DNA from 2 places in the Mesorhizobium sp. M1328 genome. Region 1 is predicted to be linked to the other one. Evidence: riboswitches for the same ligand, from Rfam matches in the RefSeq annotation. Region 1 holds a riboswitch; the other holds the start of a gene.
The links. A riboswitch is a leader RNA that binds a small molecule or an ion and turns the genes downstream of it on or off. The one in region 1 is predicted to bind thiamine pyrophosphate.
Positions count from the first base shown of each region.

Region 2: another riboswitch for thiamine pyrophosphate. It lies ahead of thiB (thiamine ABC transporter substrate binding subunit); the one in region 1 lies ahead of thiC (phosphomethylpyrimidine synthase ThiC).

Region 1 is NZ_JAMYLO010000010.1:70,894-86,007, forward strand. It holds gene NKH23_RS18700 (SpoIIE family protein phosphatase) at 1-170, shown strand, start outside; gene NKH23_RS18705 (slr1658 superfamily regulator) at 173-733, shown strand; gene NKH23_RS18710 (slr1659 superfamily regulator) at 752-1,090, shown strand; gene NKH23_RS18715 (ATP-dependent DNA ligase) at 1,267-1,929, shown strand; partial or broken gene NKH23_RS18720 (TOBE domain-containing protein) at 2,041-2,699, shown strand; gene NKH23_RS18725 (hypothetical protein) at 2,896-3,099, opposite strand; gene NKH23_RS18730 (DUF6074 family protein) at 3,044-3,226, shown strand; gene NKH23_RS18735 (Ros/MucR family transcriptional regulator) at 3,680-4,189, opposite strand; partial or broken gene adh (aldehyde dehydrogenase) at 4,503-4,972, shown strand; gene panC (pantoate--beta-alanine ligase) at 5,154-6,047, opposite strand; gene panB (3-methyl-2-oxobutanoate hydroxymethyltransferase) at 6,044-6,880, opposite strand; gene NKH23_RS18755 (hypothetical protein) at 7,160-7,378, opposite strand; gene NKH23_RS34630 (hypothetical protein) at 7,744-7,914, shown strand; gene NKH23_RS18765 (Fic family protein) at 7,996-9,540, shown strand; TPP riboswitch at 9,723-9,839, shown strand; gene thiC (phosphomethylpyrimidine synthase ThiC) at 9,943-11,778, shown strand; gene thiO (glycine oxidase ThiO) at 11,775-12,776, shown strand; gene thiS (sulfur carrier protein ThiS) at 12,745-12,942, shown strand; gene NKH23_RS18785 (thiazole synthase) at 12,944-13,717, shown strand; gene NKH23_RS18790 (thiamine phosphate synthase) at 13,714-14,319, shown strand; gene NKH23_RS18795 (hydroxymethylpyrimidine/phosphomethylpyrimidine kinase) at 14,310-15,071, shown strand.
Region 2 is NZ_JAMYLO010000013.1:41,697-56,810, forward strand. It holds gene NKH23_RS21535 (ABC-F family ATP-binding cassette domain-containing protein) at 1-1,160, opposite strand, end outside; gene NKH23_RS21540 (thiamine diphosphokinase) at 1,162-1,806, opposite strand; TPP riboswitch at 1,934-2,048, shown strand; gene thiB (thiamine ABC transporter substrate binding subunit) at 2,092-3,105, shown strand; gene thiP (thiamine/thiamine pyrophosphate ABC transporter permease) at 3,354-4,970, shown strand; gene thiQ (thiamine ABC transporter ATP-binding protein) at 4,967-5,758, shown strand; gene NKH23_RS21560 (M48 family metalloprotease) at 6,013-7,482, shown strand; gene NKH23_RS21565 (RNA polymerase factor sigma-32) at 7,496-8,353, opposite strand; partial or broken gene NKH23_RS21570 (amino acid ABC transporter substrate-binding protein) at 8,678-9,451, shown strand; gene NKH23_RS21575 (ABC transporter permease subunit) at 9,574-10,254, shown strand; gene NKH23_RS21580 (amino acid ABC transporter ATP-binding protein) at 10,251-11,024, shown strand; gene NKH23_RS21585 (CarD family transcriptional regulator) at 11,119-11,700, opposite strand; gene fdxA (ferredoxin FdxA) at 12,069-12,407, opposite strand; gene NKH23_RS21595 (RNA-binding S4 domain-containing protein) at 12,557-12,943, opposite strand; gene NKH23_RS21600 (helicase-related protein) at 12,956-15,114, opposite strand, start outside.

The DNA.
Region 1 (15,114 bases):
ACCAAGACAGAGAATTGTTCGGGTTCGAGCGCCTCTGCCAGAGCGCACAAAAACGTCACGGCAGCAGCGCCGAGGACATCAAAACCGGGATCATCGACGATCTGATGGCCCATATCGGGATCCAGAAGATCCACGACGACATCACCCTCGTGATCATAAGGCATAAATAGCCATGCCAACGCTGTTCGGTACCCCTGACATTGCAATCGGGATGAAGGAGAGCGCCAGTCGCGTGCGGCTCTTTGACGGACCTCTCGACTTGAGTTGGCGTCATTGTGCCACGACCGCGGACTTCATCGCCGATCTTTTCGCGTTGCGCTTCCGGTCGTCCCGCAATGACTACATAGAAGTGCGGCACAGTATCGGATATCTGGTCAACGAACTCATCGAAAATGCCGTCAAGTTTCGCGCACCAGGTGAGATCTTGATCGAGGCGTCGATGGATTCGGAGTGCTTCAAGCTCAAAGTGTCGAATGAGGTCGATGGTGAAGATGCCTCTAAGTTCCAAAGTCTCCTGGCGGATCTCACGGTTGGCGACCCCATGGACCTGCTGATACAGCGAATTGAAGAGAATGCCAACAACCCCGACATGGCAGGCTCCGGACTTGGATTGCTGACGTTGATGAGCGACTACGGCGCACGCCTGGCTTGGATATTCAGCGCCGCCGACGAAAGCGATCGGATTTGCGTGGAGACATATGCCTCCATTCCGATCTCGCAAATTCACAACTAGATGAAACGAAGCCAGGCTATGGAAATCAAGACAGACGACTACCGTGTGTGGACTGAAGGAAGCGAAATTTTCTTCGACGGTGCAATGCGACTTGCCAGTTCCGACGCCGGGGCGCCTATCACGGCGTTGGCGACCAGTGTTCTTGCCTCGAATCCCGCTTCCATTACGCTCAATCTGAAGGACCTTCAATTTCTCAACTCTTCCGGCATCAACTTGCTGGCGAAATTTACCATCGAGGTGCGCAAGCATCCCGCTGTTCGACTTGTTGTGCGTGGAACGCCCGACATACCCTGGCAATCGAAATCATTGCCGAATCTGAAGAAGCTGCATCCCGCTGTGGTGCTTTTGATGGACTGACCAAGGTCGTCCGAAATGCCAAACGACCGCGTGGTGCAAGGGCGCTGCGGCGAGCGAGATATGTACGCCAGGATAAGTATCTGGATGCGAAGCTAACGACAATTCGGCTTCGTGGGCAGATGCTCGCAAATGCTTGGCGGGGGCTGGCACAGGCGGCAGGCGTCCAGGTTGGGGGGATGTCGGGCCGCCTGTGCCGATCAGTCGCCGCTGCGCAGTCAAAGGTGACGTCATTGAGTAAGCGTGCCGAGGTCAACGGTGGCCGGCTGGAGTTCATTCCGCCACAGATCCCGACTTGGGTAGAGCAGCCGCCCGAAGACCGGGGATGGGTTCACGAGGTCAATCTTGACGGTTACCGAACCCAGATCATCATCGATAAAGGCGGCGTGCGTCTTTTCAGCAAGAACGGCAGTGACTGGACCACGAAATACTGGCCCATCGCGCTGGCTGTCGAGCTTCCATGCTGGGCTGCCATTATCGACGGCGAGGTCATTGTGCCAGGCGACCAACGCGCTCCCGATTGCCCTGCCCTGGAAGCCGTGATCTGGAACGAACCCAGCCGCCTGGTGTTCGTCGCGTTCGACATCCTCCATCTCGACGGTCGCAATCTAGCCTCTTTGCCCCTGCTGCAGCGCAAGCAGGTGCTGTGGCGACTGGTTGAGCACGGCCTCGGCAAGATCCAGTACAGCGAGCATTTCGAGCGCAGTGCGCTAGCGATCTTCCGGGCCATCGAGAAGACGGGGCTCGAGAGCATCATTTCGAAACGCGCCGACAGCCGCTACAGGAGCGGATCGTCGAACACATGGCTGAAGGCCAAATATTTCGAAGAAGCCGATTTCTGAGCGTCGACGACCGCCTTTGGCGCAATCGCGGGCTCGGCGATGTCCGCTTTGGTCGGCGGTCAAGTCGGGAATGGCCGCCATGCGGCGCGAAGCGGCATCCATTGCAGCCCAATGGCGGGCGTACAGGTATCGAATGTGTCGCGCAGTTTTGGCGCGCACAAGGCGCTGGACGATGTCTCGATCGACCACGCTGCTGCGCCAGATCGCAGGCTTCGACTTTCCCGACTCTGGTCGCATCTCCATAGGCGGCGAAAGTGTTGAGCGGGTACCGGTGGAGAAGCGGCGCATTGGCATGGTGTTCCAGAAGACGCGCTGTTTCCCAATATGAGCGTCTCCGACAATGTCGCCTTCGGCTTGTCAGTGCGCGGCGAGCCCAAGGCGGTGATTGCCAGCGAGGTGCAGCGCGCACTCGACCTGGTGCAGCTCAGCAGGCTCGGCGGCCGCCGGCCGCACCAGCTGTCCGGCGGCCGATTGCCGTCGGCCCGGGTACCAAGCTTGCCGCAGGCGCCAAGGCAAGCTGCGCTGTGCGACCCGAACGCATCCGCATCTTCACTGATGCCGAGGCACCGGATGCGTCCAATGCGAATGTGCTGCGAGGGAAGGTGTCAAAAGCGCATCTTCGCCGGAATAGCAGCACCTACTTTGTCGAGCGTGCTGACCAGACGCTCAAGGTGATTGTGCAGAACACCGGTGCTGGCAGGCTGACGGAAGGTCAGGATGTCGTGCTGTGTTGGTCGCCGGAAAGCACGGTCTTGATTGCGGCGCGGTAGCAAGCCACAGACGTGCCACTGCCCGACCCAGATGGGGAGCGTGGATGACATGCGTTTGTGATGGGAAAAAAATTGCGTGCGGCAGCCTGGTTGAGGTCGGCGCCAGAAACCCCGATACGCCCGCCTACGAGACCATCACAATGTTTGGTGACTAGTCGCGAGACCGTTCGCCCATGCCAGAACTCTTGCTACATGCTCACCAGCCAAAAAGGGATGCGCCGTTAACCAGATTTTCTAACCCTCCAATGCTTAATCGCGAGACTGAATGGGTGAGGTGATCGGTGTCAAACATAAGGGCGTTTCCGCTGTATCGGCGGCGGAAGTTGGTCGAGGAAATTGCCCGCGTGCTGGAATCCAAGAACGGGGAGGATGCGAATGCGTTCTGGCGCAGCACCGCCAAGACAATTCTCCTTCAGTTGTCCGAATCAGGAGTTGCGCTCAGGCTCGCCGAACTGGAAGTTGGATCGCTTCTTCATGCCGTCTTAGGCGATATAGCCAGCCGGAGTGCTGCGAAACGCGTACATTAGCGTCGACTCACGAGGATTGATTGCCCCTCGCAGACTCGACTAGGCTTGGCATATGTTACCAGCACTGCTTCCGTCGAACGCAAGGCCTCTCTATCCCCATTGGGTCTAGGCTGGTAGATTCGGCAACCGAGCGGGTGACGCTATTTTGCGTGATTTCGCAGTCCGCATCCAATGTCAGGTGCGGCTCGCAGATTGTTTCGGTCGCGTGGGCGGAATTCGTCTTGGAACTACCAGCCAGGTCGACAGTGCAGGCCGAATTTGGTTCTCGAACGCACGCTGGCCGCTATTCGTAACTCGAGGCCGCTGAAGGAACGGCGGGAGTTCGGCTACACTTTCTCGGCAGGTATGGCACGGCGCAAGTGGACGATCCGGTCACCGATGTGCTGGGGCACGCCGTCGCCGCCAACTATGCCGCAAAGATGGCTGGGCGCAATCGCGTCCATCTGGCGGAGGTCAGGCTTTGGCGTCTGCCAACTCTGACCGGACGCGCTTAGACCGTAGCTTTCCGCTTTGCGGGGCCTTTCCCTGGGGTGGTTTTGCAGTCGCTCTGCGGCCAAGACCGCTAGCTTTAGCCAGAGCAGACCGCTTGGCCGCATAGTTAGGCGCCACCATAGGGTAGTCCCAGGCCAGTCCCCACTTGGCTCTATACTCGTCAGGTGTCATGCCCAGCAAACCCAGGTGACGCTTCATAGACTTGAATTTCCGCCCATCCTCTAGGCTCACGATATAGTCAGCAAATATCGACTTCTTCGGATTTATGGCCGGAGTAAATACCGGTGGCGGTGCCACGACCGGCTGGACTAGGGCCGATAACGCAGAATTGACGGTAGCAATCAGAGTTGGCAGATCGGCCACGGGCATTGCGTTGTTCTGGACATAGGCCGCGACGATGTCCGCCGTCAGGCCCAACAAACCAGTGCTTGTCTGCTTAGTTGCTTGAGCCATCAAGGTCAGTCCCCTCATTAGTCACACGTTCCTATTCCGGAATTTTTACCAACGCAAATCCTAACGACGACTATTTGTTTGGCAGGTAACTACGACAGCAATGCGTGCTCGTAAATGAACGCAGACGCCAGCCATCGCCGACGCATTTGCATTCAGCCCACGCTCAACTCCCAGTGGCTGGCGCCGCCCCTCGGCGGCGGTCCTTCGGAGTCCGCTGCCCGCCAGATATTGCGAGAGCAGGCGCGCGCCGCTGCCGGTATGCGATCGTTCTAGTCGGCTGGACAACTATCCTTGGCCGACTCATCATCCATTGATGCATCTCGGAGCAACTCGAAAAATCCTAGGCTACTTTGATATCGGCCGTCAGGAAGGCGCCGAGGTGCTGACTGGCGGCGGGCGCGCCGAACTTCCGGGCGACCTTGCCGGCGGCTACTATGTTCAGCCGACCGTGTTCAAGGGGCATAACAAGATGCGCGTGTTCCAGGAGGAAATCTTTGGACCGGTGGTCTCAGTCACCATGTTCAAGGATGACGGACAGGCGCTGTCGATCGCTAACTATACCCTTTACGGCCTCGGCGCCGGTGTCTGGAGCCGCGATGCAAATCATTGCTACCGCTTCGGCCGAGCCATCTAGGCGGGCCGCGTGTGGACCAACTGCTACCACGCTTATCCCGCGCATGCTGCGTTTGGCGGTTACAAGCAGTCGGGCATCGGCCGCGAGACCCATAAGATGTGCTTGACCACTATCAGCAGACCAAGAACATGCTGGTCAGCTACAGCCCGAAAAAACTCGCTTTTTTTGATCGATCCGACTGCGCTACCACAACGGCGGGGTTTCCGCCTTGGCTCCGCTGCTGTGTTAGCTTTGTTTGGCACATGCCGTATTCGCCCTAGGAGAACGCTCCGCTATCCTGAGTGTCCGACAAGCAGGTTGACATGGAGATGAGCCGCGCCAAATCGCGTTCGCGGCAGGAGTTGGATTTCACCCTAGCGGGGAAGTCCGCAGCGACTCATTTGGGAGTTGGCAAGCCGGCAGTGTTCTGACGTTGTCAATGAGCCGCGTTTGGCCGAGCCAGGCGGCTGCGAGCAGGCGGGTCGGCCGATCGATGCTTGCTATCGGTTGCAGATCTGCTTCGCCACGGAGTTCCAGGTACTCGACCTCGCGATAGCCTGCGGACAGGATCGCTGCACGCGCTTGGGCAAGCGCTGGGAGGACGGGAGAGCCGTTCGAGAGCCCCTCCGCAGTATCGAGCAGGACCGATGCGAGCCTTGGGGCAATGGCCCGCTCCGCTGGCGAGAGCCGAACATTGCGCGATGACAAAGCCAGACCATCGGGTTCCCGGACTGTCGGACAGGGGACGATGGTAATTGGCATATCCAGGTCCCGGACCATGCGAGTGATAAGTAGAAGCTGCTGAAAATCCTTCTCTCCGAAAAAGGCGAAGTCAGCGCCGGTCTGCAGGAAGAGCTTTGCAACGACGGTCGCCACCCCGTCGAAATGGCCAGGCCGGGACGCACCGCACAGGCCTTCGCTGACGCCGGACACGGACACGGTCGTGGTGAAGCCGTCAGGATACATCTCAGTCGCATGCGGAACGTAGAGCAGGTGTGCGCCCAGTGGAGTGAGTTTTGCAGCGTCTTCGTTTTCGGTGCGGGGATAGGCTGCAAGATCCGCGGCACTGTTGAACTGCTTGGGATTGACGAACAGCGTCACGATCACACGATCGGCCTTCTGAAGCGCAGAACGCACGAGACTCAAATGTCCTTCGTGCAAGGCTCCCATCGTGGGCACCACGGCGATGCTGGCACCAGAACGGCGCCATCCCGCCACAACGGCACGAAGTTCGACAATGGTGCGGACAATCGGCACGCTCATGGGAAATCTCCGGCCTTGGGCGCATCGGCGAAGAGATGTTCGGCGGCTGGAAAGCGCCCTTCCCGCACATCAGCCGCGTAGGCCGCAATGGCAGCTTCGGCCGCTGAGCCCAGTTCAGCATAGCGCTTCACGAATTTCGGCCGAAAACCAGTGAACATGCCCAGGATGTCGTCGATCACAAGGATCTGCCCATCGCAGGCGTCCGAGGCACCGATGCCGATCGTGGGAATTGTGGCTCTCTCGGTTATTCTCCGTGCGAGCGGATCCGTGACCTTTTCCAGCACTATGCTGAACGCCCCGGCCTCGGCAACAGCAATGGCGTCGCGAAAAATCCTGTCGCCGTCTCCGCCCCTGCCCTGGACTTTATAGCCGCCGAACACATTGACCGATTGCGGCGTCAGCCCGACGTGGGCCATGATGGGAATCCCGCGAGCAGTGAGAAAGCGGATCGTCTCGGCCATGCTCTCGCCGCCTTCCAGCTTGACGGCGGCGCATCCGGTTTCCGCCATGAGCCGCGCGCCGTTGCGAAAGGCCTGTTCGGGGCCTTCTTCATAGGAGCCGAATGGCATGTCAACGACCATCAACGCGCGCTCAAGACCGCGTCGCACGGCCTTGCCATGCATGATCATCATGTCGAGCGTGACGCCGAGGGTCGAGGGCAGACCGTGAAGCACCATGCCGACACTGTCGCCGACCAGCACGACGTCGCAATATCTGTCGACGAGCTGCGCAACGGGTGTGGTGTAGGCGGTCAAGCAGACGACCCGATCCTTGCCCTTGCTGGCCGCGATGTCCGGCGGCGTCAACGCCTTCGTTTCTACCGCCACACTCATCGGCACATTTCCCCGGCGTCAGGTTTTAAGCGGTCAACGGTTTTGCATAGTTTTGTGCAGGTGCGAAGGCCAAAATCAAACTGCATCGGAAAAGTTGGTGCATTGCGAAGCGCTTCAAACCAAGGGCTAGAGGCCGCCATTTTCTGCTGCTTCGGCCGAGTTTCGCAGTACCCTTATTGTGATTGTTTTGAGCAAGAGCGTGGTGGTGGTCTCAAGGGGTGTGCTTCAGCTCGAACGGTTTGACTGCCGCAACAGCGCGGTTCACGTTCAGAATCGATCTCAGGCCACAAGGCGTACCGAAATGCATTGTGGCGAAAAAAATAGGCAATGACTGAACACGGGACCAAAGCTGTAAGGCAACGCATAAAAGCCGGCGAGCGCCATGCTATCGCCGCGGAACTGATTGCGGTTTTGGTCGCGGTGACGGCTGGCCAACCGCGTATCATAACGATTGGAGACGGCAAAGCCTTGCCTTCCGGCCCGTTCGAGCTTGGACATCGATCCTGCAATCCGGCCTGAGAGACTGGGTCGAGCAGCAGACGCGCCATCCGCTGGGCTACATCGAGCAGCTCTACACCTTCGCCGACCGCGACCGGTCAGGAGACGGGGGCGCGCAGCGGGGTGATTTCGATTAGCTATCTCGCCCTGACCCGCGAGGAGCAGGCTGAACCTGCCGATAAGGCCGCCTGGCGCAACTGGTACGCTTATTTCCCATGGGAACATCATCGCGCTGGCGCTCCGTCGACATTGCCTGAGGCGTTTGTCCCACGCCTGAAGGCGTGGGCCGAGGCAGCCGATGATCGCGCAGTGAGCCACGATCGCTGGCGGCGCGCGGTGATCGCTTTCGGCCTTGAGAACCACGCTTGGATGAGGACTTGGTGCTGCAGCGCTACGAACTGCTTTACGAGGCGGGGTTTGTGGAGGAAGCCCAGCGCGGTCAAAATGACGCTTACGCCCCATCAATCTTCGGCCGAGCCATGCAGAAGGATCACCGCCGCCCTTCAGGATCGGTTTTCGCAAAAGTCGGCTTGTAGCATCAATTTTCATCAGATAGAATCGTTTTTCATAGTATTTGGCTGAGCTGCACCAAAATTCGAGGAAAGGATCCCCTTTTCATGCCTGTGGCGCAGAAGCACCAATTTTCAGGTCCTGTTCTCGTTTTTCAGGAAATCCGCCTTCCGGAGATGGTGACCCCGGCCGGGTACAGCGCCCTGATCGGAGCCTACGAGCTCGCCGTCCCCTTGCCCCGGACGCTGTCGGCCACTGGCGAGCATCATCGCATTACCGAACGGGATGGTTGGCGGATCATGACGCCCCGCCATGCCCCACATCCAACACTCGAAGGCCACCTGACCTTCGCGCTCAAGTACGAGGGGCTCGACCTTGCCGTCCTCAAACGGCTGTTCCAGGTGACCGGTCCCGCACCGATCGAGGCGCTCGTCCGTGAAAGCCCCACAGGCAGCTATGCCCGCCGCATCTGGTTTCTATATGAATGGCTGACGGGCACGCGTCTCGATCTGGCGGACGCGGAGGCCGGACGATACGTTTCGGTTGTCGATCCCGAGCTGCAGTGGCCCGGATCCGAGAAGACCGCTTCGCGCTACCGCACAAGGGACAATCTCCCCGGCACGCCTGAGTTCTGCCCGCTGGTGTTCCGAACCAAGACTCTCGAAAAATTCATCGCCCTTGAACTACCGCGGCGCGCGGAGGCAATCGTAGCGGACGTGCCGCGCGACCTCCTTGCTCGGACCGCCGCCTTTCTTTTGCTCAAAGACTCGCGATCAAGCTATGCGATCGAGGGCGAGCGCCCGCCGCAAGATCGCATCCAGCGCTGGGGCCGCGCCATCGGCGAAGCCGGCCGCTGGCCGATCGATCGCGATGAGCTGCTGCGTCTGCAAAGAATTGTACTTGGCGACGCCCGTTTAGTAAGACTTGGCTTCCGAAAAGAAGGGGGTTTCGTCGGTGAGCATGACCGAGACAACGGCACGCCCCTGCCCGATCACATCAGCGCTCGGCCCGAGGACCTGCCGCGGCTAATCGATGGAATGGCGGCCTTCGATCAGGGCCCCGCGCAGAACCTTGATGCAGTCATAGCCGCCGCAATCCTCGCCTTCGGCTTTGTCTACATCCACCCGTTCGAGGACGGAAACGGCCGCATTCACCGCTACCTAATCCACCACGTCCTTGCCATGCGCGGCTTCAATCCGCCGGGAGTGGTCTTTCCCGTCTCGGCCGCGATCCTGGACCAGATCAACGAGTACAGGGGCGTGCTCGAGAGCTATTCGCAGCGCCTTCTGCCGTTGGTGGAATGGGAACCGACGCCGCAATTCAACGTCCGGGTGCTGAATGACACCGGTGATTTCTACCGGTTCTTCGATGCAACCCCGCACGCCGAATTCCTCTATGCCTGCGTTCGGCGGACGATCGAACGGGACCTTCCCGAGGAAACCGCATTTCTGCAGCGCTACGATCAATTCCGGCAGCAGGTGGACGCCTTTATCGAGATGCCCGAGCGGTTGACCGATCTGCTCTTCCGTTTTCTTCACCAGAATGATGGACATCTGTCGAACCGCGCGCGCGAAAAGGAATTCGCCGCGCTGACCAGTGACGAGGCAGGAAGAATCGAGGCGATCTACGCGCAAACCTTTGGTGCCCATTGAAGGCGTGATCATCAGGATCGATTTTTAGTCCGACCGTTTGCGATTCCCTTGTCCCTGCCTTCATCTCCCACGCTTGACTTGTCGCCGAGACATGCACGATTTTTTCCGCACGGTCTGACCGGCCGCCGATCGGCCGCGGCCAGAACGCGCTTGACAAACCGGCGCCGGCCCGTTCAACCTGACGCATTCACCAGGGGAGTCCCGGCAAGGGGCTGAGATACTGCTTGCTTTCGCGGCGCAGTGACCCGTTGAACCTGATCCAGTTCATACTGGCGTAGGGACGGTGCAAGCGCTTTGCGGGAGTTTACGCCCCAGGTCCTGTTTCGGCAGGTCGACAGAAGCGTCTTTTCATCCTTCCGGCACAGAACTGGGTCTCCAATGCATGAGCAAAGGAGCCTCAAGATGAATGCCCTCACTCCCGCCGTCTCGACGGGACCGCTGCCAGCCTCGCGGAAAATCCACAAGCCCGGCGTCCTCCATCCGCAGATCAGGGTGCCGATGCGCGAAATCTCCGTCCATCCAACGGCCGGCGAGCCGCCCGTCACCGTCTACGATCCGTCCGGCCCCTATACCGACCCGGCTGTCGAAACCAGCATTGAAAACGGTCTTGCCCGGCTTCGCCACGAATGGATCACGGCGCGCGGCGATGTCGAGGCCTATGACGGCCGCCGCGTGCGGCCGGAGGACAACGGATTTGTGACCGGTGAGCGCCTGACGCCGGAATTTCCCATTCGCAACCGGCCACTCAGGGCCAAGGCAGGCAAGGCGGTGACCCAGCTTGGCTATGCGCGCGCCGGCATCATCACCCCCGAGATGGAGTTCGTCGCCATCCGCGAGAACTTCGGCCGTCAGATGTTGCGCGGCAAGCTGCAGCGCGACGGCGAAGCCTTCGGCGCGGCCATCCCCGATTTCGTAACGCCGGAGTTCGTGCGCGACGAGGTGGCGCGCGGACGCGCGATCATTCCCGCCAACATCAATCATCCCGAGAGCGAGCCGATGATCATCGGCCGCAATTTCCTGGTCAAGATCAACGCCAATATCGGTAATTCGGCGGTCACCTCCTCGATGGCCGAGGAAGTGGAAAAGATGGTGTGGGCGATCCGCTGGGGCGCCGACACGGTGATGGACCTGTCGACTGGCCGCAACATCCACAACATCCGCGAATGGATCGTGCGCAATGCGCCGGTGCCGATCGGCACGGTGCCGCTCTACCAGGCGCTGGAGAAGGTGGGCGGCATCGCCGAGGATCTGAGCTGGGAGGTCTATCGAGACACGCTGATCGAGCAGGCCGAACAAGGCGTCGACTACTTCACCATCCATGCCGGTGTGCGGCTGCATTACATCCCGCTGACCGTCGACCGGGTCACGGGCATTGTCTCGCGCGGCGGCTCAATCATGGCCAAATGGTGCCTGCACCATCACCGGGAAAGCTTCCTCTACGAGCATTTCGCGGAAATCTGCGACATCTGCCGCGGCTATGACGTCTCCTTCTCGCTCGGCGACGGGCTTCGTCCGGGCTCGATCGCCGACGCCAATGATGCGGCGCAATTCGCCGAGCTGGAAACGCTCGGTGAATTGACGAAGATCGCCTGGGCAAAGGACTGCCAGGTGATGATCGAGGGGCCGGGCCACGTGCCGATGCACAAGATCAAACAGAACATGGACAAGCAGCTCGCCGTCTGCGGTGAGGCGCCGTTCTATACGCTTGGCCCGCTGACGACCGACATCGCGCCAGGCTACGACCACATCACCTCAGGTATCGGCGCCGCCATGATCGGCTGGTTCGGCACAGCCATGCTCTGCTACGTCACGCCCAAGGAGCATCTTGGCCTTCCCGATCGCGACGACGTCAAGACCGGCGTAATCACCTACAAGATCGCCGCCCATGCCGCCGATCTGGCGAAGGGTCATCCGGCTGCAAAGGTTAGGGATGATGCCCTTTCCCGGGCGCGCTTCGAGTTCCGCTGGGAGGACCAGTTCAACCTGTCGCTCGATCCCGAAACCGCGCGGTCCTTCCACGACCAGACCTTGCCCAAGGAGGCGCACAAGCTGGCACATTTCTGCTCGATGTGCGGTCCGAAATTCTGTTCCATGCGTATCTCTCACGATATCCGCACGGAGGCCCAAAAAGAGGGAATGGCCGCGATGGCGGCGAAATACCGCGAGGGCGGCGACCTCTACGTGCCCTCGGACGAGACCGGCGCACCGCTTGTGCCGGAGGCACATGAGCGATCATGAGACTGCTGGTCAAAGGGGCTGGCGTCGGCGGCCTCACCGTCGCCTTCGAACTCGCCACGCGCGGCGCGGCTGTGACCGTTGCCGAGACAAGGCACAGCCTTGGCGGCAATGCGTCATGGTTCGCCGGCGGTATGCTGGCGCCATGGTGCGAGCGTGAAAGCGCGGAGCAGCCAGTGCTGGATCTCGGACGCGATGCCGCCGACTGGTGGGATGCGGTACTGCCGGGTCACGTGACACGGGCCGGAACCCTGGTCGTGGCCGCGCCGCGCGATGCGGGCGAGCTCGACCGGTTCGCCAGCCGCACCTCGGGTCATCGGCGTGTCGATGAAGATGAAATCGTGTTGCTCGAGCCCGACCTCGCCGGCCGCTTCCGCCGCGGACTGCTCTTCCCCGACGAAGCCCATCTCGACCCGCGTCAGGCGATGGCGGCACTTCATGATAGGCTGGCGGCGATGGGCGTCGAGTTCCACTTCGGCGCCGACGCTTCGGCTGTTTCCGGTTTCGATCGCCAGATCGAATGCACGGGAATGGCGGCGGGCGATGACCGACTGCGCGGCGTTCGCGGCGAGATGCTAATCCTGAATACGCCTGATGTCTCGCTGTCGCGCCCAGTCAGGCTGCTTCATCCGCGCTTTCCGCTTTATGCGGTGCCACGCACCGACCACCGTTTCATGATCGGCGCGACGATGATTGAAAGCCAGTCTGTCGGACCGGTCACGGCGCGATCGATGATGGAGCTGCTGGGTGCCGCCTATGCCCTCCATCCGGCCTTTGGCGAGGCCGAGATCGTTGAAACCGGTGTTGGCGTCCGTCCAGCCTTTCCCGACAACCTGCCGCGCGTGGAAACGAACGGCGAGATCATAGCGATCAACGGACTCTATCGTCACGGCTTTCTCCTCGCCCCCGCTATGGCGCGCCAGGCTGCCGACCTGATTTTCAGTCAAGACAGAACCAAGGAGCTTGCCCATGAAACTAACGGTCAATGGCGAAGCGCATGAGGTTGCCGCCACCACGCTGGCGGAGCTGCTTGCCGCGCTCGACTATGAGGGCGATTGGCTGGCGACGGCCGTCAACAGCGACCTCGTGCACAAAGCCAACCGGGCGGAATTCCAGTTGAGCGACGGCGACCGGATCGAAATCCTCTCGCCGATGCAGGGAGGCTAGCATGTTCGATCTTCTCGGGACAACGCTTCCCTCCCGCCTGCTTCTCGGCACGGCTCAGTATCCTTCGCCGGCCATCCTTGCCGATGCGGTCAAGGCGTCAGGCACGTCGGTGGTGACCGTCTCCTTGCGACGTGAGATGGCAGGCCGCAGGGAAGGCGAAAAATTCTGGTCGCTGATCCGCTCGCTTGGCACGAGAATCCTTGCCAACACCGCAGGCTGCCACTCCGTCAAGGAAGCGGTCACAACCGCGAAGATGGCGCGCGAGATCTTCGGGACGACCTGGATCAAGCTCGAAGTGATCGGCGACCACGACACGCTGCAGCCGGATGTGTTCGGTCTGGTCGAAGCCGCCCGCATCCTGTACGAGGACGGTTTTGCGGTATTCCCCTATACCACCGACGACCTTGTTGTCGCCGAGCGGCTGCTTGCGGCGGGCTGCAAGGCCTTGATGCCGTGGTGCGCACCGATCGGTTCCGCCCTCGGGCCGATCAACCTCATGGCGCTGCGCTCGATGCGTGGGCATTTCCCCGACGTTCCCATGATCGTGGATGCCGGGCTCGGACGGCCGTCGCACGCGGCGACCGTCATGGAACTCGGCTTTGACGCCGTGCTCCTGAACACGGCGGTCGCCAAGGCGGCCGATCCGGTCGGCATGGCGCGTGCTTTCGGCAAGGCGGTCGAGGCCGGTCGTGAGGCCTTCTGCTCGGGAATGCTCGAACCGCGCGACGTCGCCGTGCCGTCGACGCCGGCGATCGGCAGGGCAGTTTTTTCATGAAGCTCGATCCCTTCTACCTGATCGTCGACAGCGCTGCCTGGATCGAACGGCTAGTGCCGCTTGGCGTCAGGCTGGTGCAACTGCGCATCAAGACCATAGATGAGGCCAGGTTGTGCACCGAAATCCGGAAGGCGAAGGCCCTGTGCGCCGAGCACCAGTGCCAGCTCATCGTGAACGATCATTGGCGCCTGGCAATCGAGGAGGGCTGCGACTTCGTGCATCTCGGCCAGGAAGATCTGCAAACCGCCGACCTCTCAAGGATACGGTCAGCCGGTGTCAGGCTCGGGTTGAGCACGCATGATCATGTCGAGCTGGCGATGGCCATTTTTGCCGATCCCGACTATGTTGCGCTGGGTCCGATCTATCCCACCATCTTGAAGAAAATGAAGTGGGCACCGCAAGGGCTAGAGCGGATCAGCGAGTGGAAGCGGCGGGTGGCGCCAATCCCATTAGTCACTATCGGCGGCCTCAACCCTGGCCGCCTCGATGGCGTCTTTGAAGCCGGCGCCGACAGCGCCGCAGTGGTCACCGACATCACTTTGAGCTCCGATCCCGAAGCGCGCACCAGGGAATGGATCGAAAAGACGGACCGATGGCGATGAGACGAGAACCGCATGTGCTTGTCGTTGGCGGATCGGATTCCAGCGGGGGTGCTGGAATAGCACGCGATATCGAAACGATCGCATCCATTGGCGTGCGCACCTGTCTGGCCGTCACAGCGCTAACGGTGCAAACGCACGACGCCGTGACGGAAATTCATCATTCTCCACCAAGCCTGGTCGCCGATCAGATGCGCGCCGCGCTGCGGGCCAACGAAGTGGCGACCATCAAGATCGGCATGCTCGGAACAGCCGAGATCATCGCTGCGGTTGCCGCCGTACTGCGCGAAAATCGACAGGTGCCGGCAGTACTCGATCCAGTGCTGGCCTCCACCTCAGGCCGGGCTCTCCTGGAAGCAGGCGCTATCGCCGTCATGAAGCGCGATCTGATGCCGCTTTGCTGCCTGGTCACGCCCAACCTTCCTGAACTGGCGCTCCTTATTGGCTCCGAACTGGCAGTGGATGAGAACGGTGCGCTCCAACAAGGACAAAGACTGCTGGCCGCCGGCCCTCAGGCAGTGCTGATCAAGGGTGGGCATGCCTCGGGACCCCAATCGACCGATATTCTGCTGCGCTCCGATCATCAACCCATCCATGTCGATCTACCGCGCCTTGCCACATCGATGCGCGGAACAGGTTGCATGCTGGCCAGCGCGATTGCGGCGCATCTGGCGAAGGCGAAGCCGCTCGAAGAGAGCGTGCGCGAAGGCAAGCGGCTTGTCTTCGCCACGTTTCAGAAGAATGGAGCAGAATGAACCCGGCTTGTGCGGTACAAGCAGCTTTTGCCGCTAGTACGCC
Region 2 (15,114 bases), on a different contig from region 1:
TAAGAGACGACGTGGCGCTGCTCGCCATTGATGACGAGGTTCTCGCCGCGACCGTCGGTAAGATACTGCGCCAATGTCTCCTGCGGGTCGACGGCTTCGCGCTTCTGGTCGAGCGTGGCGATCTCCAGATTGGTGCCGAGCCGCACCGTGCCCGCGTCCGGCTTCAATTCGCCGGTCAGCATCTTCAACAGCGTCGTCTTGCCGGCGCCGTTTGGCCCGACCAGGCCGACGCGATCGCCGCGCTGGATGCGTGTCGAAAATCCCTTGACCACCGTCAGATCGCCAAAGCTCTTCTCAATGTTCTTGGCTTCGATCACCAGCTTGCCGGATTCGGCGGCGTCGCTGGCTGTCATTGTCGCCGCACCCTCGGCGCCGCGATGGCCGCGAAAGCGCTGTCGCATGGTCTGCAACTCACCGAGCCGGCGCATGTTGCGCTTGCGCCTTGCCGTCACGCCATAGCGCAGCCAGTGCTCCTCGCGCACGATCTGGCGGCCGAGCTTGTGCTGCTCGCGCTCTTCCTCCTCCAGCACCGTGTCGCGCCATTCCTCGAAATAAGCAAAGCCCTTGTCGAGGCGGCGGGTCTGGCCGCGGTCGAGCCAGATTGTGGCGCGCGACACGCGTTCGAGAAAACGGCGGTCATGCGAGATGACGACCAGCGCCGAGGAGGTGCGGGCAAGCTCCTCCTCCAGCCATTCGATGACCGAAAGGTCGAGATGATTGGTCGGCTCATCGAGGAGGAGAATGTCGGGCTCCGGCGCCATGACGCGGGCGAGGGCCGCGCGCCGCGCCTCGCCGCCGGAGAGGTCGTTCGGCCGTTCCTCGCCGGACAGGCCGAGATGCTCCATCAGATAGGTGGCGCGGTAGGGATCGTCGGCGGGTCCGAGCCCCGCCTCGACATAGGCGCGAATGGTCGCAAAACCGTCCATGTCGGGCATTTGCGGCAAATAGCGCACAGTCGCCGAGGGCTGGCGGAAGACTTCGCCGTCCTGCGGTTCGATCAGCCCGGCAGCGATCTTGAGGAGCGTCGACTTGCCCGAGCCGTTGCGGCCAACCAGGGCGATCTTGTCGCCAGCCGAAGCCGTCAGGGCGGCACCGTCGAGCAGCGGCGTGCCGCCAAAGGTCAGCTTTATCCCGTCGAGATTGAGAAGCGGCGGCGCCATATCAGCTTTCAGGTAGGGGAAAAGGATGCGCGAGCAGCAGCGCGCGGCCGCTGGCCAGCGCGATTTCCAGCCGGCCCTTGACCTCATTGGAAATGGTCAGCGACGACCCGAAGGCAACCTCGACATGGGCGAGCGGCCATTTGGCGCCGGTGACTGTCAGGCCGGCAAGATCCGAAAAGCCGAGCACCGAAAACAGTGTGCCGTCGGCATAGTCGAAGCCAACCTTTCCGGGCAGCAAGGGAATGCCTTCCTGTGCGCCGCTGGTCAAAAGCACTTCCGTTCCGCCTTCCGCCAGCCGGACGCTCAGCGCCAGATGCAGGAAGATGTGGTCGGTGCGTTTGCCGCCGAAGGCGCCTGCGAGCACAAGGCTGGTAGCACCGCGTTCGAGCGCGGCGGCGATAGCGAGTTCACCGTCGGTCTTGTCCTTTTCGGCGGGAAACACCTGCCGTGGCACGGCGGCCAGATCCTCCGGCAAATCGGCAGGCACGGAATCGAAATCGCCGACCCAGAGTTCCGGCCTCAGGCCCAGCATGCGGGCATGGCCGATGCCGGCATCGGCGGCGATAACGCGGGAGCCTTCGACCTGGCGGTCGAGCAGCGGCGTGCGGATGAGATCGCCGCCAAGCAGGATGGTGAATGTGCTCATATCTCGTGGCCCTTACCAGCCCTGCCCCGGAAACGGAAGATGAAACGGCAGACGAAACGGAAGGCTGGGCTTTGGATGCCCGGCAAACTTCCGCTTGCGCAGCACTTCGGCCGGGCCTATGTGTCGCAACGCTCTAACGGGGTGCCGGACGCGATCTTCGCGGACCGGCTGAGAGGCAAGACTGCCAACCCGCTGAACCTGATCCGGTTTGTACCGGCGGAGGGATTAGACGTTTCGGACAGCCCGACGCCTCAATTCCTTTCAACGCGAACGAAGGAGGCGCCGATGCGCAGTTTTTTCCACTCTCTTGTCTCGATTATCCTGCTTGCAGCATCCGCGCTGGCCTTGCCAGGGCAGGCATCGGCACAGGATAAGCTGACCGTCTATACCTATGAAAGCTTTACCGCCGATTGGGGTCCGGGACCGGCGGTGAAGAAGGCCTTCGAGGCCGAATGCAACTGCGTCGTCGAATTCGTCTCGGCCGCCGACGGCGTCGCGCTGCTCAACCGTGTGAAGCTGGAAGGCGCCGCGACCAAGGCCGATATCGTGCTTGGCCTCGATACCAATTTGACTGCGGACGCCAAGGCAACCGGCCTGTTTTCGCCGCACGGCGCTGTGTCGGGCGTCAGCGTCCCGGGAGCCTGGAGCGACGATATTTTCGTGCCGTTCGACTATGGCTATTTCGCCGTCGTCTACGATACCGAAAAACTGAAGAGCCCGCCGAAGAGCCTCAGGGAATTGGTCGAGGGCGATGCCGGCGACAAGATCGTCATCCAGGATCCGCGCACCTCGACGCCGGGCCTTGGCCTGCTGTTGTGGGTCAAGTCGGTCTATGGCGACAAGGCGCCGGAAGCCTGGGCCAAGCTCAAGTCAAAGGTGCTGACGGTGACGCCGGGCTGGAGCGAGGCCTACAGCCTGTTCACCAAGGGCGAGGCGCCGATGGTGCTGTCCTACACCACCTCGCCGGCCTACCATATGGTCGCCGAAAACACCGAGCGCTACCAGGCGGCGTCCTTCGAGGAGGGCGAATATCTGCAGATCGAGGTTGCGGGGATCACCACCAAGGGTGCGAAGAACCCGCTGGCGGAAAAGTTCGTTGCCTTCATGACCGGACCGAAATTCCAGGATGTCATTCCCGAAACCAACTGGATGTTCCCGGCCGGCAAGACCGACAAGCCGCTCAATCCGGCGTTCGACAAGCTTGTCAAACCGACCAAGACGTTGCTGTTCAGCCCGGAAGAGGTCGCGGCAAATCGTAAGGCTTGGGTCGATGAGTGGCTTGCGGCGATGAGCAAGTAGGATTCCATATGGTGTTCGTTCCCGCCCACCCCCCTCTGGCCTACCGGCCATCTCCCCCGCAAGGGGGGAGATTGAGCTCTCAGCCGCTTTCGCCAATCTCCACTGCGGCAGGAATGAGCGGGGCAACGAAGCTGCCGATCTCCCCCCTTGCGGGGGAGATGGCCGGTAGGCCAGAGGGGGGTGGGCGGGAACACGACCTCAGCCAAGTTCCTCCTCTCAGCACCCATCGTTAAGCTGGGTAGCGCGAAATGCAGGCTCGCCGTCCTGACTCCCGCGTCACTGCCGGCATCGTCGCGCTCGCCGCCATCGCGCTGCTGATCGGCGGGGCATTCGCCGGGCTCGTCGTCGAAGCCACACGCGACCTGTCCGGCGCCGCCTCCGCTTTCGATTCCTATCTCTTGCGCGTCGCCCGTTTCACGCTCTGGCAGGCGGTCCTTTCGACGCTGCTCTCCGTCGCGCCGGCGCTGTTCGTCGCGCGTGCCCTGTCGCGGCATCCACAGTTTTTCGGGCGAGGCTTCATCCTGCAGCTTTTCGCCGTGCCGCTGGCGCTGCCGGCCATTGTTGCCGCACTCGGTGTCCTGGCGCTCTATGGCCGCGCCGGCTATTTTGCCGGCACGCTCGGCGCGCTAGGCGGCCAGAGCTGGCCCGGCATCTACGGCCTGTCGGGCATTCTCGTGGCCCATGTTTTTTTCAATCTGCCGCTGGCAACGCGGCTGTTCCTTGAAGCGTTGCAGACCGTGCCGGCCAACCAATGGCGGCTGGCGAGCCAGCTTGGCATGGGCGCTGCGCCGGCCTTTCGGCTGATCGAATGGCCGCCGCTGCGTGCGGCCTTGCCGGGCGTTGCCGGGCTCGTTTTCATGCTGTGCATCACCTCCTTCACCATCGTGCTTACACTCGGCGGCGGACCCAGCGCGACGACGCTGGAGGTTGCCATCTACCAGGCGCTGCGTTTCGACTTCGACCCGGCGCGGGCGGTGACGCTCACCCTGCTGCAGATTGCCCTGACCTTCGTCGTCGTGCTGGCCTTGACGCGGCTCGGCGCCAATATGGTCGGGGACGCCAATCTACCGGTGGCGCCGCGCCGGTATTTTTCAGCCGGTGCGGCCGAGACCGGGCTGAACGCGCTGGTGATCGGGCTGGCATTGCTGTTTGTCGCCGGGCCGATGGCGGCGACGCTGGCAGCCGGGCTTGGCGCCGATCTCGGCCGCCTGGCCGGCGACAGCGCGGTGCGGCAAGCGACGGCGACCAGTGGCGTGCTCTCCCTTCTATCGGCGCTGCTCTCTGTTGCGTTGTCGCTGTCGCTGGTCATGGCGCGCCGGGCGCTGGCGCTCACCCGGCGAACAGGCCGGCGGACACTGCTCGAACATCTGGCCGACACCGGTGCGGGGTTCGTCCTGGTGGTGCCGCCCATCGTCATCGGCGCCGGCTGGTTCCTGCTCCTGCGCACCGTCAGCGATGTCTTTGCGATCGCCCCCGTCATGGTCGTTGCGGTCAATGCGGTGATGGCGATGCCATTCGCCATCCGCGCCATCCGCCCTGCCTTTGACGCGGCGAGCGAACGCCACGAACGGCTCTGCGCACAGCTTGGCATCTCGGGCTGGAACCGGTTGCGGCTGGTCGACTGGCCGTCGCTGCGGCGGCCGCTCGCCACCGGCTTCGCTTTCGCCATGGCGCTGTCGCTCGGCGATCTTGGCGTCATTGCGCTGTTCGGCAGCGATTCCGTGCAGACCTTGCCCTACCTGCTGCTGGCGCGCATGGGCAGTTACCGCACCGAGGATGCGGCCGGGCTGGCGCTGCTGCTCGGCCTTGTCTGCCTGGCGCTGGTGCTGACCGCGGACTTGCTGGGAAGGAGGGAGAAATCATGATGCCGATCAGCCCGGAACGGTCCATTTCGGTGGAAAAAGGCGCGGCGGTGCGGCTCGACAATGTCTCGTTCAGCTATGGTGAAACGCCGCTTACATTCGATGTCGATTTCCCGGCGTCGGAGATCACCGCCATCATGGGGCCGAGCGGTTCGGGAAAGTCGACGCTGCTCAATCTGGTGGCCGGTTTCGAGGCGCCGCGGTCGGGCCGGGTGCTGATCGGTGGCGCCGATGTCAGCACTGCGCCGCCTTCAGCGCGGCCGGTATCGATGGTGTTCCAGGAAAACAACCTGTTTGCCCATCTTTCCGTCGAGCAGAATGTCGGGCTCGGCCGCTCGCCTTCGCTCAGGCTGAGCGAGGCCGATCGCGCCGCAATCGCCGCAGCGCTGAAGCGCGTCGGCCTTGCCGGCAAGGAAAGCCGGCTGCCGCGCGAACTCTCCGGCGGCGAGCGGCAGCGCGTCGCGCTCGCCCGGGTCCTGGTGCGCGACCGACCGGTGCTGTTGCTCGACGAACCGTTCGCTTCGCTCGGACCGGCACTGCGCGACGACATGCTCGACCTGGTGACCGACGTCCATTCGGAGCAGCGCATGACGGTGCTATTCGTCACGCACCAGCCGGACGATGCGCGCCGTATCGGCCAAAACATGGTTTTCCTGGATGGTGGCACAGTTGCCGCGACGGGCACCGCCGCTGATTTTTTCGTCGGGGCTGGACCGGAGGCATTCCGACGCTATATCGGCTCGGGTCCGTTTGCGGCCGGATCACGAGATGTTGCCCGGAAGCGGACATAATTTATGGTCAAACCGGCGGAAGGCGAAGCGGCGCTTGCTTGCCATGGTCGAGGTAGTGTGGCTAGGTCCGCCAGGAGCTGGTCCGGCCTAGACCGTGATTTGCCCTTGCTGCCTCGTATCTGTCGGACGCACGAAGGACGCCGTAGCACTTGATTTTGCGCGTGATGCTTTCCGGAAATCGCGCCCGATTTTCGCGGTCACGTCCCAGGACTTGAAAGGAAGCCGATCTGCCGACCGGCATCGACAATCGGAGGGTGAAACCGCTGGCGCGCTTTCTGGCGCTGGCCGGTCTTGCCGTGGCGCTGGCAAGCTGCCAGATGTTCACGCCTCCCGACGTGCAGGAATCGGGCTTCCAGCCCTCAGACAAGCCGATCACGGTCGACAATGTCGCCGCCAACAGCAAGCTCGCCCAACTGGCGAAGGCGCAGCACCCGCGCATCCTTGCCACCTATGGCGGTGAGTATTCCGACCCCAAGCTCGAGCGTATGGTGGCCAAGGTCGTCGGCAGACTGACCGTGGTGTCGGCCAACCCGACCCAGACCTACCGCATCACCATCCTCAACTCGCCCAACGTCAATGCCTTCGCGCTGCCGGGCGGCTATCTCTACATCACCCGCGGCCTGCTGGCATTGGCCAACGATTCGGCCGAGCTTGCCGCCGTCATTGCGCATGAGATGGGCCACGTTACGGCCAATCATGGTCTGCAGCGCCAGCAGCTGGAAGCGGAAGAGGGGTTGGCGACCAAGGTCGTTTCGGATGTGCTCGGCGACAACCCGACGGCCAAGGCGGCGCTGGTCCGCGGCAAGCTTAGGCTGGCGCAGTTCTCGCGCAATCAGGAGCTGGAGGCCGATGCCATCGGCATCAAGTCGATCGGCGAGGCCGGTTTCGATCCCTACGCCGCCGGCCGCTTCTTGCAGTCGATGTCGGCCTATACCGATTTCCGTTCCATCAGCGGCGCCACCGACGCCAGCCTCGACTTCCTGGCGACGCACCCCAACACGCCGCAGCGTATCGATCTCGCACAGCGCCACGCCCGCCAGTTCGGCGCGCCCGGTGTCGGGTCGCGCGACCGCGATTCATTCCTTGCTGGCATAGACGGGCTGCTTTACGGCGACACGCCGGAGGAAGGCTATGTGCGCGGCGAAACCTTCCTGCACCCTGGCCTCGGCGTGTCGTTCTCGGTGCCCAACGGCTTCATCATCGACAATTCGGCGGCGGCGGTGACGGCGACAGGCCCGGGCGACATCGCGATCCGCTTCGACGGCGTCTCGATCGACAAGGACCGCTCGCTGACCGACTACATCCGCAGCGGCTGGGTTGCCGGCCTCGACGACAGCAGCGTGCGCCAGGAGACGATCAATGGCAACGAAGCGGCAACCGCGCATGCCGGCGCCGATGGCTGGCAATTCGACATTGCGGTGATCCGCGCCGGCGGCCAGGTCTACCGCTTGCTGACAGCGGCGCCTTCGGCCAGCACCTCGCTGAGCACGGTGGCGCGCTCGGTCAGCGGCTCGTTCCGCATCCTGAGTGCTGCCGAGAAGGCGGCGCTGAAGCCGCTGCGTATCCGCATCGTCACGGTGCAGCCCGGCCAGACAATGGGCTCCCTGGCCGCACAGATGGTCGGCGTCGACCGCAAGCTGGATCTGTTCAGAGTGCTCAACGCGTTGTCGCCGGGTGCCGCCGTTTCGGCCGGCGACAAGGTCAAGATCGTCACCGACAAATAGCTGCCGACGCGATTCAGGCTGCGAGAAATTCCGGATTCTGCTTTACCAGCGCCGCCTTGAGCTTTTCCATGGCGCGCGCCTCGATCTGGCGGACACGTTCCTTGGAGATGCCGAGTGTTTCCCCGAGCGCTTCGAGCGTCGCGCCCTCGTCGCTCAGCCGGCGCTCCTCGATAATCCTGAGTTCTCGCGCATTGAGCGCGCCGAGCGCCGTCTTCAGCCACACCGAGCGGCGTTCGACGTCGATCGTATCGCCGACGATCTCGTCGGGTAGTGGATCATCCGAAACCAGGAACTCCATCCGCTCGGTTGCGCCCGCATCGTCGGCTAGCGGCGTGTTGAGCGAGCTGTCCGGCGCCGAAAGCCGGGAATCCATCATCGCCACATCGGCCTCGGAAACCCCGAGAGCCGCCGACACTTCGCGGTAGAGCGTGGCATTCGACGTCTGCTCGGCGCCGTTTGCCAGGCGGGCGCGCAGGCGCCGCAGGTTGAAGAACAGCGCCTTTTGCGCCGAGCTGGTGCCGCCGCGCACGATCGACCAGTTGCGCAGGATATAGTCCTGCATCGAGGCGCGAATCCACCAGGTCGCATAGGTCGAGAACCGCACCTCGCGCTCGGGCTCGAAACGGGCCGCTGCCTCCAGCAGTCCGACATGGCCTTCCTGGATCAGGTCGCCCAGCGGAAGGCCGTAGTGGCGAAACCGCGACGCCATGGAAATGACCAGCCGCATATGCGCGACGGTGATGCGGTGCAGCGCGTGCTGGTCATTGTTTTCCTTCCAGCGCAGCGCCAGGAGATGCTCTTCGTCACGTTCCAGATAAGGGGCTTTCATCGCCGCGCGAACCATGGTCCGTCCTGCACTGTCTTGCATCATGCCGCGCTCCTGCTTCAGGCGTTGCGGTGCGATCGAATCGTGAGTTGGCGCCGATGGTTGAAATGGCGGCACCGCGCCCTACAACAGCCAAGAACGTGCCATGCGGGGGAATGTTCCCCCGGACTGTCATGTCGATTGCGCTGTTCCAGGCGATTCACCACCGGCCTTGACTCAGCCGGATGGCGCCGGAGATGCTGGTTGAGAATGGGATTTCAAGGGCGCGAGATTTTTGAAATTTAGTTTCTTATTCTGGCATCGCGCATCTGTCATTTTCCGGCACTCGCAATGACGCCGGACATCGGCCAAGGACGGGATCACAGAAAAATGAAATGGCTCAAGTCGCTCATTATCGCCGGAACGCTCCAGCTTCTGGCCATCGCCGCAAGTCATGCCGGCGCCAATCTCGACCAGATCAAGCAGTCCGGCGTCTTCAAGGTTGGCACGGAAGGAACCTATGCGCCCCTCACCTATCATGATGCTTCCGGCGCGCTGGTCGGCTTCGATGTCGAGATCGCGCGGGCAATCGCCGAGCGCCTCGGCGTCAAAGCCCAGTTCCTCGAAGGCAAATGGGACGGACTGATCGCCGGTCTCGACGCCAACCGCTACGATGCCGTCATCAACGAGGTAGGCATCACCGAGGCGCGCAAGGCCAAATATGACTTTTCCGAACCCTACATCGCCTCCAAGGCGGTGTTGATCGTGCGCGGCGACAACACCGATATCAAGAGCTTCGCCGACCTCAAGGGCAAGAAGGCGGCGCAGTCGCTGACTTCGAACTTCGGCAAGCTGGCTGAAACCAACGGCGCCTAACTCGTCGGCACCGACGGCTTCGACCAGTCGATCCAGCTGCTTCTAACCGGCCGCGCCGACGCCACCATCAACGACAGCCTGTCCTTCCTCGATTTCAAGAAGCACAAGCCAGACGCCAATGTGAAGATTGCCGCCCAGGAAGAAAACGCCGACTATTCCGGCGTCATCGTGCGCAAGGGCGATCCGGAACTGGTGGCCGCCATCAATAAGGCGCTGGCCGACATCAAGGCCGACGGCACCTACCAGAAAATCGCCGACACCTATTTCGGCCAGGACGTTTCGAAGTAAAACGGCTTTCTCGTGTGGGCCGAACGCCGGCCCGCGTCGTTCGTATCGCGGCGAGCTGTCTTTTGACGGCCCGCCGCTTTCGCGTGATATGAGCGACGGCAATCTGGCAAGGAGGAGCCTTCGTGCCGCACTGGCTGCAATTGATGCTGGAATCCCTGCCTACGCTGCTGTGGGCTGCACTGATCTTCACCGTGCCGTTGACGCTGCTGTCGTTTGCATTCGGTCTTGTTCTCGGCCTGGTCGTGGCGCTTGTCCGGCTGTTCGGTCCCAAACCGCTGGTCGCCGTGGTCCGCTTCTACGTCTGGATATTCCGCGGCACGCCGCTTCTCGTGCAACTGTTCCTTATCTTCTACGGCCTGCCATCGATCGGCATCCTGCTCGACGCCTTTCCGGCAGCACTGATCGGCTTCACCTTGAACATCGGTGCCTATTCGTCGGAAATCATCCGCGCCGTCATCGGTTCGGTGCCCAAGGGCCAGTGGGAAGCGGCCTATTCGATCGGCATGACCTTGGCCCAGGCAATGCGGCGCACCATTCTTCCACAGGCGGGGCGCGTCGCGGTGCCGCCGCTGTCCAACACCTTCATCTCGCTGGTTAAGGACACTTCGCTCGCCGCTGCCATCACCGTGCCGGAGATGTTCCAGGCAGCGCAGCGCATCGTCGCCACCACCTATGAGCCGCTGATCCTCTATGTCGAGGCGGCGGCGCTCTATCTGGTCATGAGCTCCGTGCTGTCGGCCTTGCAGGCGCGGCTGGAAACGCGGCTCAACCGTTATGGCGGCTTCCTGGAGGCGCGCGCATGATCGGCCTCACCAACATCGAAAAGCGTTTCGGCGACAATTTGGTGCTGAAGGGTGTGACCGTCACAATCGAGGAAGGCAGCGTCACGGCGCTGGTCGGGCCATCGGGCGGCGGGAAGAGCACGCTTTTGCGCTGTATCAACCTGCTCGAGCTGCCGACGTCAGGCACGGTGCGGATCGGCGACGATGCACTCGAATTCCACCCCGGCGGCAGGGTCTCGACCAGGGATATCCAGCGGCTGCGGCTTCAGACCGGCATGGTGTTCCAGAATTTTCAGTTGTTTCCGCATCGCACTGCGATCGAGAACATCATGGAGGGGCTGGTGACCGTGCTGAAATGGCCCAAGGAAAGGGCGCGCGAACGGGCGCTCGCCCTGCTCGAAAAGGTCGGCATGGCGCACAAGGCCGATGCCTGGCCGGCGACGCTGTCAGGTGGCCAGCAGCAGCGCGTGGCGATTGCCCGGGCGCTGGCGCCTTCGCCGAAAGTCCTGCTCTGCGACGAGCCGACCTCGGCGCTCGATCCGGAACTGGCGCAGGAGGTGGTCGATGTGCTCGGCAAGCTCGCCAGCGAGGGCACGACCATGGTGATGGCGACGCATGATCTGCGGCTCGCCTCGAAGATCGCGCGGGAAGTGGTGTTCCTCGATGCCGGCAACATCGTCGAACAAGGCCCGGCCGCGGTGCTGTTCAGCAACCCGGAACGCCAGCGGACCAAGCGGTTTATCGCCACGCTGAAGCACGAGGCGGAAAGGGAGGGCGGCGGCGAAGGTTAGATATGCATTCGCCAGTCAGCCAAAACAAAAAAGTCAGCCAAAACAAAAAACCCGGCGCGAGGCCGGGTTTTTCTGAATTCGAAGGCGAGAAAAATCAGGCAGCTTCTTCCTGCTCGGCTTCCTCGTTGTCGGCCTTGGCGCCGCGCTTCGGGCCCTTGTTGAGGTTCACCTCGATGAGGCGTACCGCTTCGGTCTCCGACATGCGGTTGACGGCCGCGATCTCGCGGGCCATGCGGTCAAGCGCCGCCTCGTAGAGCTGGCGTTCGGAATAGGACTGCTCCGGCTGGTTATCGGCGCGGTAAAGGTCGCGCACCACTTCCGAGATCGAGATCAGATCGCCGGAGTTGATCTTGGCATCATATTCCTGGGCGCGGCGCGACCACATGGTGCGCTTGACGCGGGCGCGGCCCTGCACGACCTTCAGCGCGCGCTCGACATAATCCTCTTCCGACAGCTTGCGCATGCCGATCGAGGTCGCCTTGGCGACCGGCACCTTGAGGCGCATCTTATCCTTCTGGAAGTCGATGACGAACAGCTCCAGCTTGTGGCCCGCGACTTCCTGCTCATCGATCGAGACGATCTGGCCGACACCATGCGCCGGATAGACGATGTACTCGCCGGTCTTGAAACCGTGGCGCGCTGCGGTGGACTTCTTCTGCGGGGTGATCGTTGCCATTACGCCCTGAACTCCTTGTTGTGGTACCGGCATCGTGCCGGCCCGAACTCGTGCGACCGGGGTGACCGGTCCTTAGCCACACAACGATGAACTCACCGGAAAGGCCAGGACCGGCAAATCGCAACATTGCGACCGCCTGCCCCAGATCGCTCTGGTCCGGATTGAGAAATTCACCTTTCAGTGATTTGGGGCGTTTGCGCCATAAATCGACGTTGTGTCACCGGCATGTTTGGCTGATGTAACACAAAAAGTCGGAAGAATCAAGGTTTTGCTGCACGCGCGAAGGCCACGCGCCGTCGCCGCCTGTCAAGGCAGTTAATGTATCACGTCTGTTACGCGGCGTCAGGCCGCCGCAGCCGGCAGGCTCGTCAATCGCCTTCGCCGGGCTCCGGGGAGAAATATTTCTCGAATTTGCCAGTTTCGCCATCGAAGTTTTTAGCGTCGGCCGGCGGCTCCTTCTTGGCGGTGATGTTGGGCCATTTCTCGGCATATTCGGTGTTGATCTGCAGCCATTTGTCGAGACCCGACTCGGTGTCCGGCTTGATCGCGTCGGCCGGGCATTCCGGTTCGCAGACGCCGCAATCGATGCACTCGTCCGGGTGGATGACGAGCATGTTCTCACCTTCGTAGAAGCAGTCGACCGGACAGACCTCGATGCAGTCCATGTATTTGCATTTTATGCAATTGTCGGTCACGACATAGGTCATTGGTCGGCTCCGGGACGTCCCATTTTGTTGGGCTTTTTTGGTGAGGTAACGCCTTTGTCCGCTGGTGGCAAGGGCGGCCCTTACTCAGCGGTGCCGCGGTTTCCGGAATGGAATTCCAGAGGGCCGGCAAAGCGGAAGTTCGAGCTTGCTCAATCGTCGCCGAGCAGGTGGTCGGTCTGGCGGCGTTCCTTCTTCGTCGGGCGACCGCTGCCGGCCTCGCGCAACGGCGGCACCGCATCGGGAAGCGCCTCGCCCTTGGGCACCGGGGGCGGCGACATATCCTCGTAGAGCAGGCGGGCTTCTTCGGCCGGACCGCGCCGTACGCCGGTGCCAAGGACCTTCCAGACGAAAATCCGCCGCTCCAGCGTGATGGTCAAAACGTCGCCCGGCCGGACCGTATCGGAGGCCTGCGCTGCTTTGTCGCGATTGATGCGGACGCGTCCGGCGACGACCAGCTTGGCTGCCAGCGTACGCGATTTTACCGCGCGCGAGAAGAACAGCCACTTGTCGATGCGCTGGCGGGCATCAGTGACCATCGGACGAGCAGCTTACTTCTTCAGCTGGTCGCGCAACGCGGCGAGCTTGGCGAAGGGCGAGTCCGGATCGAAGCGGACCGGGCGTTCCTCACGCGGCTTTGGCTGGAAGGCGGGCTTTGCGCCTTGGGCGCCGCCTTTGCCGTCCTGCCGGCCAGCCTTCCAGTCGGGCCGGTTTTCGCGCCGGTCGGGGCGTTCGCCTTGCGGCTTGCCGGCGCGCTGCTCTCCAGCCTCGCCTTGCAGTTTAGGCTTGAACTTGCTGCGGTCGAAGCGCGGCTTGCCGGCGCCGTCGCGCTGGTCGTGCCGCCCCTGACGGGCGGGCCGGTCGCCCGGCGTCGGTTGCCCGCCGGCATCCACCGGCGCATTGCTGCGGCCGTCCGGCGCAGCTTGACCATTGCGCGCGCGACTGTCCCGATGATTGTCCCGGGGGCGGTTGTCATGCTGGCGATGACGCGGGCGCTGGTCGAAACGACCCTGCCGCCACAACAGGATGGGTTTTGGCTCCTCGGCTTCTGGAGCAGCTTCGCCGGCGACGGCTTCCGCCGTTGCTGCAGGTTCGGCCGGCGATGCTTCCGTAGTTTCGAAAACCGGCGGCTCTGCCGGTGCCGCAGCCTCAGTTTCCGCCCCAAGTTCCGCCCTTGGCTCAGCCGCTGATTCCGCAGGCGCTTCAGCAGTCGCCTCGGCGGCGGGCTGGGCCTCTTGCGTGCCTTCTGCCGCAGCTTCGGGGGCTGGAGCTTCCGGCTGGTCTTCCGCGACAGGCTCTGCCGCCGCTTCGGTTGCGGCTTCGGCTGCAGCCTCCGCAACAGGAGTCGCGTCCGACCCAGGCTCCGAAGCCTCCGCCGGCGGCTCTACCGCGGCAGATGCTTCCGCCATCCTCGCCTGCTCGGCTCGCGTTGCCTCTTCCGCCGCCTGCTTTGCAGCGGCAGCTTTACGCGCGGCATTGTCCTGTGCTTCGAGCCGCGCCTTGACCTCGGCCGCCGGTTTGGCATCGGCGCGATAGCCGAGCCCCTTCAGGATTTCTTCCATGTCGTCGGCGGTGGCGCCGAGGATCGACATCATCGGCGGCGTCACCATGAAGCACTGACCGTCATAGGCGCCGTCAGGGCGAGGCCCGAGGCCTGGCTTCCAGTTGGTCGCCGGCCGGATCAGGTCGGCCAGCCGCTCGAGAATATCGACGCGTACGGCACGCCGGCCAAGATTGCGGTAGCCGGCAAGCTTGTAAAAGGTCTTGTCGAAGGTCGGATCGATGACCACCGAGGTGCGGCCGGAGGCCAGTGCGTGAACGACATCGCCGAAGCCGGGCTTGTCCTTGCCGTCGTTTCTCAGCGCCCATAGCAGCGTTATCAACCCGGCCGGAGCCGGCTTGATCAGCGCCGGCACGAAGACATGGTAGGCGCCGAAGCGCACGCCGAGGCGGCGAAGCGCCGCGCGGCCTTCCTGGTCGAGCGACTTCATCTCGTCGGCAATGTCGCGACGGTTGATGAGGCCGAAATGTTCGACAAGCTGGAAGGCGATGCCGCGGCCGATGCCGGTGATCTGCTCGGCATTCTTGAGATCGACCAGCGGCTTCAGCAGGGATTCGATCTGGAAGTTGACGAAGCGCTCGGCGCGCGCCGCAACCTTGTCGCGGGCCGGGCCGGTGAGTTGCTCGTCGGCGAGCAGAACGAGACGCGGCTTCAAAGCGTCTTCGCCGGCAACCAGCGTGCCGATCGGGGCGCCGATCCAGCGCAGCGTGCCATCCGAACCCAGCGCAATGTCGCCATTGGCAGAGGCGCCGAAGCGCTCGGCCCGCGCCTCGAACTCGGCGGCAAGCGCCTTCTGCGCCGCCGCCCGCACTGCCTTGGCATCCTCGCCGCCGGCGCTCTGGTCGGCGGTGAAGCGGAAACCCTGCAACTCGCCGACGTGATGGCCTTCGACGAGGACGGTTCCGGTTGGGCTGATTTCGGCTTCAGGCATCGTGTTTTCTCTAAGGCGCCGCATGAGGACGGAAGTCCTGCGGTCTACAAAACGTTTCGTCAACCGCTCATGCAGCGCATCCGACAATCTGTCTTCGATTTCGCGCGTCTTTTCCTGCCAGTGTGCCCGATCGGCCAGCCAGCCGGGCCGGTTGGAGACGAAGGTCCATGTGCGGATCTGGGCAATCCTGTGCGACAGCGTGTCGATGTCGCCTTCGG